DNA from 3 places in the Streptomyces sp. NPDC059649 genome. Region 3 is predicted to be linked to each of the others. Evidence: riboswitches for the same ligand, from Rfam matches in the RefSeq annotation. Region 3 holds a riboswitch; each other region holds the start of a gene.
The links. A riboswitch is a leader RNA that binds a small molecule or an ion and turns the genes downstream of it on or off. The one in region 3 is predicted to bind thiamine pyrophosphate.

Region 1 (3,270 bases), on a different contig from region 3:
GGCGTCCCGGGGGCGTCCGGGGAGGCTGCTCTCGCCCGTGTGCCCGGGACGTCCCGTGAGGCTGCTCTCGCCCGTGTGACGGGCTGCTTGCGGTCGGCTGAGACGACGAGGGCTGCCAGGAGGGTCGTCAGGGGGACCGAGGCCACCAGGCCGATGCTGCCTACCAGGGTGCGGACGATCTCTTCGGCCACCACCTCGCTCGTGGCGACCGTGCTGACGCTGCTCTGTGCGATCGAAAACAGCAAAAGCAAAGGTAGGGCGGCGCCCGCGTAGGCGAGTACGAGGGTGTTGACGACGGACGCGATGTGATCCCGGCCGATCCGCATCGCGGCGCCGTACAGCTTCCGCCAGCCGGCCGACGGGTCCGCCTCGCGCAGTTCCCAGATCGCCGCGGTCTGGGTGACCGTCACATCGTCGAGGACGCCCAGCGATCCGATGATGATGCCCGCCAGCAGCAGTCCGTGGATCTCGATGTTCGGATAGAGGCCGTGCACCAGGCCCGTGGTGTCGTCCGTATTACCGGTCAGCAGCGCCCAGTTGATGAACACCGACCCCAGCAGCCCGATCAGCAGCAGCGACGCGAGCGTGCCGAGTACCGCGACCGAGGTGCGGGCCGTCAGGCCATGGCACATGTACAGCGCGATCAGCATGATCGCGCTGCCCCCGACCACCGCCACCACCAGCGGATCGGAGCCCTGGAGGATCGCCGGCAGGATGAACAGCGTCAGGACGACGAAGCTGGCCGCCAGTGCCACCAGCGCCAGCACCCCGCGCAGCCGTCCCACGACGACGACCGCCAGGGCGAAGATGCCCGCCAGTATCCACATCGGTACGGACCGGTCGACATCGCTGACCGAGTACTGGAGTTCCTTCGGCGCCTTGGGGGAGTACGCCACCACGACGTCCTGGCCGGTGGAGTAGTGCCGGAGGGCGTCCGGTGTCACCACCGTCTGGAAGGTGCGTCCGGCGTTCTCGCCCGTGGTGACCTTGATCGTCGCCTGCTGGCAGGGCTTTCCCTTGGCCGCTTCCCCGGTCGGCTGCTGCCCGGTCGGGGAGGGCGGTTGGGGCTGCTGTTCGGCATGCACATCCGCACAGTTCACCTCCGCCACTTTGATCACGCGGGCCCGTTCGGTGGGTTGGTCGAAGCCCACCCCGGACGGTTTGTGTGGTGGCGCGCCGCCCGGCCATAGTACGAACAGGCCGACCGTCACCGCGGCCGCGAACGGAATCAGCACCGCCGCGATCACCTTGCGCAGATGCCGGGAGACAGGCGCGGCCGGCCCATGCCCATGCCCATGGCTGTGCGACCCGTGCGCATGCCCGTGGCCATGGCTGAGGCTGTGACCATTGCCGCTGCCATGGCTCTGCCGATGCCCCTGCCCCTGCCCCTGCCCGTAACCATGGCCGTGCGCCTGCCCATCCCCGCCCCCAGGCTCGTACGGACCCGACTGCGGCCCCGACTGCGGACTCGACTGTGGAGCCGACCGCGGCCCCGACTGCGCGCCGAATTGCGGACCCGGCTGCGGACCGAGTTGCGGATGGGGCTGTGCGCCGGATCGCGGATCGGACTGAGGGTGCGGCTCGTGAGTGCTCACCGCCCGATCATTGCAAGACGTCGGGCTGCTGTCGGCACCCCGTTCCGACGGGCCCCCTGTTCACTCCGCGGCATCGGCCGCTACCGTGGTGCCACCTTTGCAATCGCGGGAGCTCGGAGCACCGGGCTGAGAGGGCGCTGACCTTCGTCCCAGCGGTGTTTCACGTGAAACACCGGCGGACGGATACCGCTGCGTCGACCGCCGAACCTGTTACCGGGTAATGCCGGCGTAGGGAGTTGGGTCTTATGACTCTGCAGGATGCACGCACGCCCGAAAGCGGAAGCAGTGCCAGCGGCGAGCCGAAGGAGATCGGCTGGCACAAGGGCTATGTCTCCGGATCGCGCCCGGACCTGCGGGTACCGGTCCGGCGAGTGCACCTCACCAACGGCAAGGACGTGACGCTCTACGACACGTCAGGGCCATATACCGACCCGAACATCGAAACCGACGTCCGCCGGGGCCTGGCGCCGCTGCGGGAGAACTGGATCATCGCTCGCGGCGACACCGAGGAGTACGCGGGACGGCCCATGCGGCCGGAGGACGACGGCCTCAAGCACACCTCGCCGCGCGGCGGACTCAAGAACCTCGACGCGGTCTTCCCCGGCCGCCCGCGCCAGCCGCGCCGCGGCCGTAACGGCGCCGCGGTCACCCAGCTCGCCTACGCGCGGCGCGGCGAGATCACCGCGGAGATGGAGTACGTCGCCCTCCGCGAGAACGTGAGCCCCGAGTTCGTACGCGACGAAATCGCGGCGGGGCGGGCGGTGCTGCCGGCCAACGTCAACCACCCGGAGATCGAGCCGATGATCATCGGCAAGAACTTCCTGGTGAAGGTGAACGCCAACATCGGTAATTCGGCGGTCACTTCCTCCATCGAGGAGGAGGTGGAGAAGATGACCTGGGCGACGCGCTGGGGTGCCGACACGGTCATGGACCTCTCCACCGGCCGCAACATCCACACCACCCGCGAGTGGGTGCTGCGCAACTCCCCCGTCCCGATCGGCACCGTCCCGCTCTACCAGGCGCTGGAGAAGGTCGACGGCAAGGCGGAGGAGCTGACCTGGGAGATCTACAAGGACACCGTCATCGAGCAGGCCGAACAGGGCGTGGACTACATGACGGTGCACGCCGGTGTGCTGCTCCGGTACGTCCCGCTCACCGCCCGCCGCAAGACCGGCATCGTCTCCCGCGGTGGCTCGATCATGGCCGCGTGGTGCCTGGCGCACCACAAGGAGTCCTTCCTCTACACGCACTTCGAGGAGCTCTGCGAGATCCTCGCCTCGTACGACGTGACCTATTCGCTCGGTGACGGCCTGCGCCCCGGCTCCATCGCGGACGCCAACGACGAGGCGCAGTTCGCGGAGCTGAAGACGCTGGGCGAGCTGAACACCATCGCCAAGCGGCACGGCGTACAGACGATGATCGAGGGCCCGGGACACGTCCCGATGCACAAGATCAAGGAGAACATCGACCTCCAGCAGGAGATCTGCGAGGAGGCCCCGTTCTACACGCTCGGCCCGCTGACCACCGACATCGCGCCCGCCTACGACCACATCACCTCCGGTATCGGCGCGGCGATGATCGCCTGGTGGGGCACCGCGATGCTCTGCTACGTCACGCCCAAGGAGCACCTGGGCCTGCCGGACCGCGATGACGTCAAGACCGGCGTGATCACGTA
Region 2 (3,270 bases), on a different contig from region 3:
TCAGGCGGGAGGTGAAGGTGGTGCCGGCGATGGTCAGGGGGTCGGCGTCGGTGGGCGGAGTGACGCGCGTGTCGGGGGAGAAATGGGGTTCGGGCATGCCGGTCAGCCTCCCTGGACGGCGGTGAGGACCTCGACGCGGTCGCCGTCGCCGAGCGGGGTGGCGGGCCACTGCGTGCGCGGCACCACGACCTCGTTGACCGCGGCGGCCACCCCGGACGGCGCCGAGGACAGGGTCGCGACGAGCCGGTCGAGGGTGAGTCCGCCGGGGATCTCGCGGGGTTCGCCGTTGACGGACACCGAGACGGTGGGGGCGGAGGTGCTCATACGGGCTGCTCCTGGAGGAGGCGGGGGCGCGTGGCCTCAGAGGCGGCGGTGAAGCGCGCGGGGCTGAAGGGGCGGGCCTCGTCGGGGAGGCTCCCGGTGGCCAGCAGTTCGGCCATCACGTCACCGGTGACCGGCGTCAGCAGCACACCGTTGCGGAAATGGCCGGTGGCCAGGTGGAGACCGGGCAGCCCGGTCGGGCCGAGCAGCGGGGCGTTGTCGGGGGAGCCCGGCCGCAGCCCGGCGCAGCTCTCCACGAGTGGCAGTTCGGTGATGCCGGGGACCAGCTCGTGGGCGTCCCGCAGCAGCTCGTAGACGCCGCCCGCGGTGACCGTGGTGTCCCAGCCCAGCTCCTCGCTGGTGGCGCCGACGACCAGCTCGCCGCTCTCCCGCGGCACCAGATAGAGCGGGTTGCCGCGGACGACGGCCCGTACGGTGCGCGACAGGAAGGCGGGGGAGCCGGCCGGCATGTCCGGCAGCCGCAGCCGCAGCACCTGGCCCTTGACCGGCCGCACCGGCGGCCGCACCTCCTCGGGCACCCCGGCCAGCCGGCCGCTGTAGCTGCCCGCCGCCAGTACGGTCTGGCCGGCCGACAGCCGTGTCCCGTCGGCGAGTTGGGCCCCGGTGGCCCGCCCGGCGTCGACCGTCAACCGCTCCGCGCGAGTGCGGTGGAAGACCACCCCGGCGCGTTCACAGGCCCCCAGCAGCGCGTGGGCCAGCCGGCGCGGGTCGACCTGGTGGTCGCCGTCCACCCGCAGCCCGCCGCGTACGCCCGGAGCCAGCATCGGCTCCAGACGGCGGCACTCCCGGCCCGTGAGCCACTGGGAGTCCAGTCCCGAACGGGTCTGCAGGGCGTGCAGTTCGCGCAGATGGGCCCGGTCGTCGGCGTCCAGGGCGACGGCCAGGGTGCCGCACCGCCGGTAGCCGGTCGGCTGCCCGCCGGCCTCCTCCAGCTCCTCGATGAACCGCGGATAGCGGCGTGCCGAGGCGAGGTTGAGGCCCAGCAGGGTCTGCTCGCCGTAGTGGAGCTCGGTGACCGCGGCCAGCATTCCGGCCGCGACGTACGCCGCGCCGCCGCCCGGCGCCGGATCGGCCACCGCGACGGTCAGCCCGCGGCCGGCCGCCCGCCAGGCGGTGACCAGCCCGATGATGCCGCCCCCGATGACGAGCACATCGGGGTGGCCTGTGGGTGGTGTGGCAGATGGATGCATGGGCGTCCAGCCCCTCCCTTCGCCGGCATGACCCGGATCAGGTTCGTACGGTCGGAGGCCGGCCAGCCTCCCTCTCAGCCCGGTACGCCGGGCTCCCGCGAGTGCGTGTACCCGTCACCCTAATACGGGGCCGCAACGGCCCGTAAGGGAGCGCGGGCCCGGCGCGGTGCCCCCGGGGGACCCGGACGACGGTCCGTGACGGTGTGTCAGAGATCTCCTTGCGCGCTGCTGCGAGCCGCGTCGCCGGCCGTCCTAGAGTGATCGGGTGAGCGAGCAGAGCAAGTCCTCCCAGGCCCCTGGCCACCCGCCGCGCGTGGTGATCGTCGGCGCCGGAATCGCGGGCGTGCAGACCGCGGTCGCCCTGCGGGAACAGGGCTGGCCCGGCACGATCACGCTGATCGGCGACGAGCCGCACCAGCCCTACGACCGCCCCCCGCTGTCCAAGGCGGTCCTGCTGGGCAAGGCCGACGGCTCCGCCTTCGACGTCGACTTCGCGGGGCTGGCCATCGACCTCCACCTCGGCCGCCGGGTCACCGCCCTGGTCCCGGAGGACCGCGTGGTCGAGACGGCCGAGGGCCCGGTGCCGTACGACCACGCGGTGATCGCCACCGGCGCCGACCCGATCACGCTGCCCGGCAGCGAGGGGCTGCCCGGCGTCCATCTGCTGCGCACCCTCGACGACGCCGAACGGCTGCGGCCGGTGCTCGCCGCCCAGCACGAGATCGTGGTCGTCGGGGCCGGCTGGATCGGCGCCGAATTCGCGACCGCGGCCCGCGAGGCGGGCTGCGCGGTCACCGTCGTCGAGGCCGCCGACCGCCCGCTGGCCGGCGCGCTGCCGCCCGAGGTCGCCGCCCACATGACCGGCTGGTACGCGGACGCCGGCGCCGAGCTGCGGCTCGGTGCCCGGGTCGCCTCCGTCACCTCCGGGGCGGTCACCCTCGCCGACGGCACGGTGCTGCCCGCCGACGCGGTGGTCGTCGGGATCGGCGCCCGCCCCGCCACCGCCTGGCTGGCTGGCTCGGGCGTCGAGGTCTCCGCCGAGGACGGCTCCGTGCTCGCCGACGAACAGCTGCGCGCCTCGGCGCCCGATGTGTACGCGGTCGGCGACTGCGCCTCCTTCCCCTCCACCCGTTACGGCACCCGTCTGCTGGTCCACCACTGGGACAACGCCCTCCAGGGCCCCCGCACGGTCGCCGAGAACATCGCCCGCGCCGGATCGGAGGGGCTGATCTACGACCCCGTCCCGTACTTCTGGTCCGAGCAGTTCGGCCGGTTCGTGCAGTACGTGGGCCACCACGTGGACTCCGACGAGCTGGTGTGGCGCGGCGATCCGTCCGGCGCCGCCTGGTCGGTGCTCTGGCTGCGCGGGGCCGGGGGGCCGGGCGAGGCACCGTCCGGGAGCCCGGCGGGCCGGCTGGTCGCGCTGCTCGCCGTCGGGCGCCCGCGGGACCTCGCCCAGGGGCGCAAGCTCATCGAGCGGGGCGTGGCCCTGGACCGGGAGCGGGCGGCGAACGCGGCGGTGCCGTTGAAGGCCGCGGCGCGGTGAACCGGCGGGTGCCGGAGACATCGGGGGCGGCGGGGGCACGGCAGGCGCACCGGCGGGCGCGCCCGCGGCGCGTCGTCACTCTCCGGTGTGCCGGAAACCCCTGATGGGGATGCCCGGCTACCGGCTGTCAGTGGGAGGTGGCAGGCTTGTCCTGTGACCGAGATTGACGCAAAGATCGATGGACTCGTTTCC
Region 3 (3,270 bases):
GGTTGCCCCACAGCAGGGCCCATTGGCCGGCACCGCGCGGGCAACGGGCGGTCTGCGAGGCGTCCACCAGCCGGAGTGCGGTCTCCCGTCGGCGCACCGTCCAGGCGTGCAGCGCGAGGACGCCCAGTACGGCCGCGAACTGGATCATGGTCAGGACCGCGGCTGTCGGCAGGTCCAGGAAGTCCGCGGTCTGCCGGTAGATCTCCACCTCCAGCGTCGAGAAGGTGGGGCCGCCCAGGATCTGTACGACGCCGAAGGAGGTGAAGGTGAAGAGGAAGACCATCAGTGCGGCCGCCGCGACGGCCGGACCCAGTGCGGGCAGCGTCACCCTGCGCCAGGCCGCGAATCGCCCGGCGCCCAGTACCCGCGCGGCCTCTTCCTGACGCGGATCGAGTTGCGCCCAGAGCCCGCCGACGGTCCGTACGACCACCGCGTAGTTGAAGAAGATGTGGGCGAGCAGAATCGCCCACACCGAGGTGTCCAGGCGCAGGCCCGACAGTTCGTCCAGCAGCCCTCCACGGCCGACGAGGGCCAGGAAGGCCGAGCCGACGACGACGGTCGGCAGCACGAACGGCACCGCAACCACCGCACGCAGCAGCTGTTTGCCGGGGAAGTCGAAGCGGGCGAAGACGTAGGCGCCGGGCAGCGCGATCAGCAGCGTCAGGCCGGTGGAGGCCGCTGCCTGCCAGACGGTGAACCACAGCACGTGGACGATGTCCGGGTCGGTCAGCACGGCTCCCAGCCGGCCGAGCTGCCACTGTCCGCCGTCCTTCAGCCCTCGTCCGACGATGGCGGCCACCGGATAGGCGAAGAACAGCGCGAAGAAGGCGAGCGGCACCGCCATCAGGCCGAGCCGCACCGCCGTTCCCCGCGCGGGGCGCGCGCGCCGCGGGGTGTGGACTACTTCAGAACGAGCGAGGACCACTGCTTGATCCACTGTTCACGGTTCTTGGTGATCGTCTCCGGCGGCAGCGTCGTCGGCTTGTCGATCTTGGTGCCGTACTTGGTGAACAGCTCGGGCACCTTGGCGTCCTTGCGCGCCGGGTTGACGAACATCTGCAGCGGTTCGTCCTCCTGGAACTTCTTGCTCAGCAGGAAGTCCAGGAGCGCCTTGCCGCCCTTCTCGTTCTTCGCGCCCTTGAGCAGACCACCGAATTCGATCTGCCGGAAGCAGGTGCCGGTCGCCACCCCGGTCGGGGCCTCCTTGGGAGCGGGCTTCTTGCCGAGCACCTCGGCCGGCGGGCTGGAGGCGTAGGAGACGACCAGCGGCTTGTCGCCCTTGCCGGCACCTGCGGCGGAGCCCGAGAAGCGGTCGTTGTACGCCTGCTCCCAGCCGTCGACGACCTCGACGCCGTTGGCCTTGAGCTTCTTCCAGTAGTTCTGCCAGCCGCTGTTTCCGTACTTGGCGATGGTGGCGAGCTGGAAGCCGAGCCCCGGAGAGGAGGTGGCGGAGTTCTCCGTGACGAGCAGGTTCTTGTACTGCGGCTTGATCAGGTCGTCGAGGGTGGTCGGCGGCGCGATCTTGTGCTTGGTGAAGTAGGCGCGGTCGTAGTTGACGCAGATGTCGCCGTAGTCGAGCGGGGTGACACGGTGCCGGCCCTTGTCGAGCTGCAGGGCGGCCGGGACGTTCTCCAGGCCCTTGGCCTTGTAGGGGGTGAACAGTCCCTCGTTCAGTCCTCGCGAAAGGAGAGTGTTGTCGATACCAAAGAAGACATCGCCCTGGGGGTTGTCCTTGGACAGGATCGCCTGGTTGACGGCCTTGCCGGCGTCCCCACCCTTGACCTGCTTGACCTTATAGCCGCTCTCCTTCTCGAAGGCGGCCAGGACGGACTTGGAGACATAGAACGAGTCATGGCTGACGAGCGTGACGGTCTTGGCGTCCGCGCTCCCGCCGCCCGAGCTGCCGCACGCGGCAAGCGTGGTCATGCCGACCGCGGCGGCGAGCGCTGTCGCGGTGATCCTGCTGGTGGTGCTCACTGATTTCCTCCTGGCTGGCCAGGAAGAGACGCGGCCCCGCCCGGTGTCCGCGGCTCTCGACGTCGGGGACGTACGGAGGGGACGCCGGGCGGGGCGCAACAGCATGAGTGACGACCGAACTTCCTACCCGGAATGACCCGGGCGAGGTTCAAGGGTCTGCGGGCACCGTATGTCTACGACGCTTCCGCACTCTCAGCGCTGTGGCGCTCCCCTGTCGGAATGTGCATTTGTTCGATCACACAGTACCAGCGGGCGGTCAGCGCTCCGAGGCGGCGAGCTGCCCGCAGGCTCCGTCGATCTCCTGGCCGCGGGTGTCCCGGACGGTCACCGGAACCCCGTGCGCCTCGATGGCCTGGACGAACGCCCGCTCGTCCTCCGGGCGGGAGGCGGTCCACTTCGACCCGGGGGTCGGGTTGAGCGGAATGAGGTTCACATGGACCCGCTTGCCCTTGAGCAGCCGTCCGAGGAGGTCACCGCGCCATGCCTGGTCGTTGATGTCGCGGATCAGGGCGTACTCGATGGAGATCCGGCGGCCGGACTTCTCGGCGTACTCCCACGCCGCGTCCAGCACCTCGCGGACCTTCCAGCGCGTGTTGACGGGGACGAGCGTGTCGCGCAGCTCGTCGTCCGGGGCGTGCAGCGAGACGGCGAGCCGGCATTTGAAGCCCTCGTCGGCGAACCGCAGCATCGCCGGCACCAGGCCGACCGTGGAGACGGTGATGCCGCGCTGGGACAGGCCCAGTCCGTCGGGCTCCGGGTCGGTCAGCCGGCGGATGGCGCCGACCACGCGCTTGTAGTTGGCCAGGGGCTCGCCCATGCCCATGAAGACGATGTTGGACAGCCGCGCCGGGCCGCCCGGCACCTCACCGTCGCGCAGCGCCCGCATCCCGTCGACGATCTGGTGCACGATCTCCGCCGTCGAGAGATTACGGTCCAGCCCGGCCTGGCCGGTCGCACAGAACGGGCAGTTCATCCCGCACCCGGCCTGCGAGGAGATGCACATGGTGACCCGGTCCGGGTACCGCATCAGGACCGACTCGACGAGCGTGCCGTCGTGCAGCTTCCACAGCGTCTTGCGGGTGGTGTCGTCGTCGCACGAGATGTGCCGCACGACCGTCATCAGGTCCGGCAGCAGCTCGCTCGCCAGCTTCTCGCGGGCCGCCGCCGGGATGTCGGTCCACTGCGCCGGGTCGTGTGCGTAGCGGGCGAAGTAGTGCTGCGACAGCTGCTTGGCGCGGAACGGCTTCTCACCGATCGCGGCCACCGCCTCGCGGCGCTCGACGGGGCTGAGAT

Region 1: it holds a riboswitch for thiamine pyrophosphate, as region 3 does, so the genes downstream of both, thiC (phosphomethylpyrimidine synthase ThiC) here and ACFV1J_RS29185 (thiamine ABC transporter substrate binding subunit) in region 3, are expected to answer to the same signal.
Region 2: it holds a riboswitch for thiamine pyrophosphate, as region 3 does, so the genes downstream of both, thiO (glycine oxidase ThiO) here and ACFV1J_RS29185 (thiamine ABC transporter substrate binding subunit) in region 3, are expected to answer to the same signal.

What each region holds. Positions count from the first base shown of each region.
Region 1 is NZ_JBHWDV010000003.1:232,999-236,268, reverse strand. Features, by position in the region: gene ACFV1J_RS06875 (YibE/F family protein) at 1-1,595, opposite strand, end outside; TPP riboswitch at 1,691-1,847, shown strand; gene thiC (phosphomethylpyrimidine synthase ThiC) at 1,841-3,270, shown strand, end outside.
Region 2 is NZ_JBHWDV010000080.1:984-4,253, forward strand. Features, by position in the region: gene ACFV1J_RS37900 (thiazole synthase) at 1-97, opposite strand, end outside; gene thiS (sulfur carrier protein ThiS) at 103-324, opposite strand; gene thiO (glycine oxidase ThiO) at 321-1,532, opposite strand; TPP riboswitch at 1,530-1,641, opposite strand; gene ACFV1J_RS37915 (NAD(P)/FAD-dependent oxidoreductase) at 1,798-3,078, shown strand; gene ACFV1J_RS37920 (Rv2175c family DNA-binding protein) at 3,232-3,270, shown strand, end outside.
Region 3 is NZ_JBHWDV010000036.1:44,126-47,395, forward strand. Features, by position in the region: gene ACFV1J_RS29180 (ABC transporter permease) at 1-925, opposite strand, end outside; gene ACFV1J_RS29185 (thiamine ABC transporter substrate binding subunit) at 901-1,977, opposite strand; TPP riboswitch at 2,080-2,200, opposite strand; gene rlmN (23S rRNA (adenine(2503)-C(2))-methyltransferase RlmN) at 2,234-3,270, opposite strand, start outside.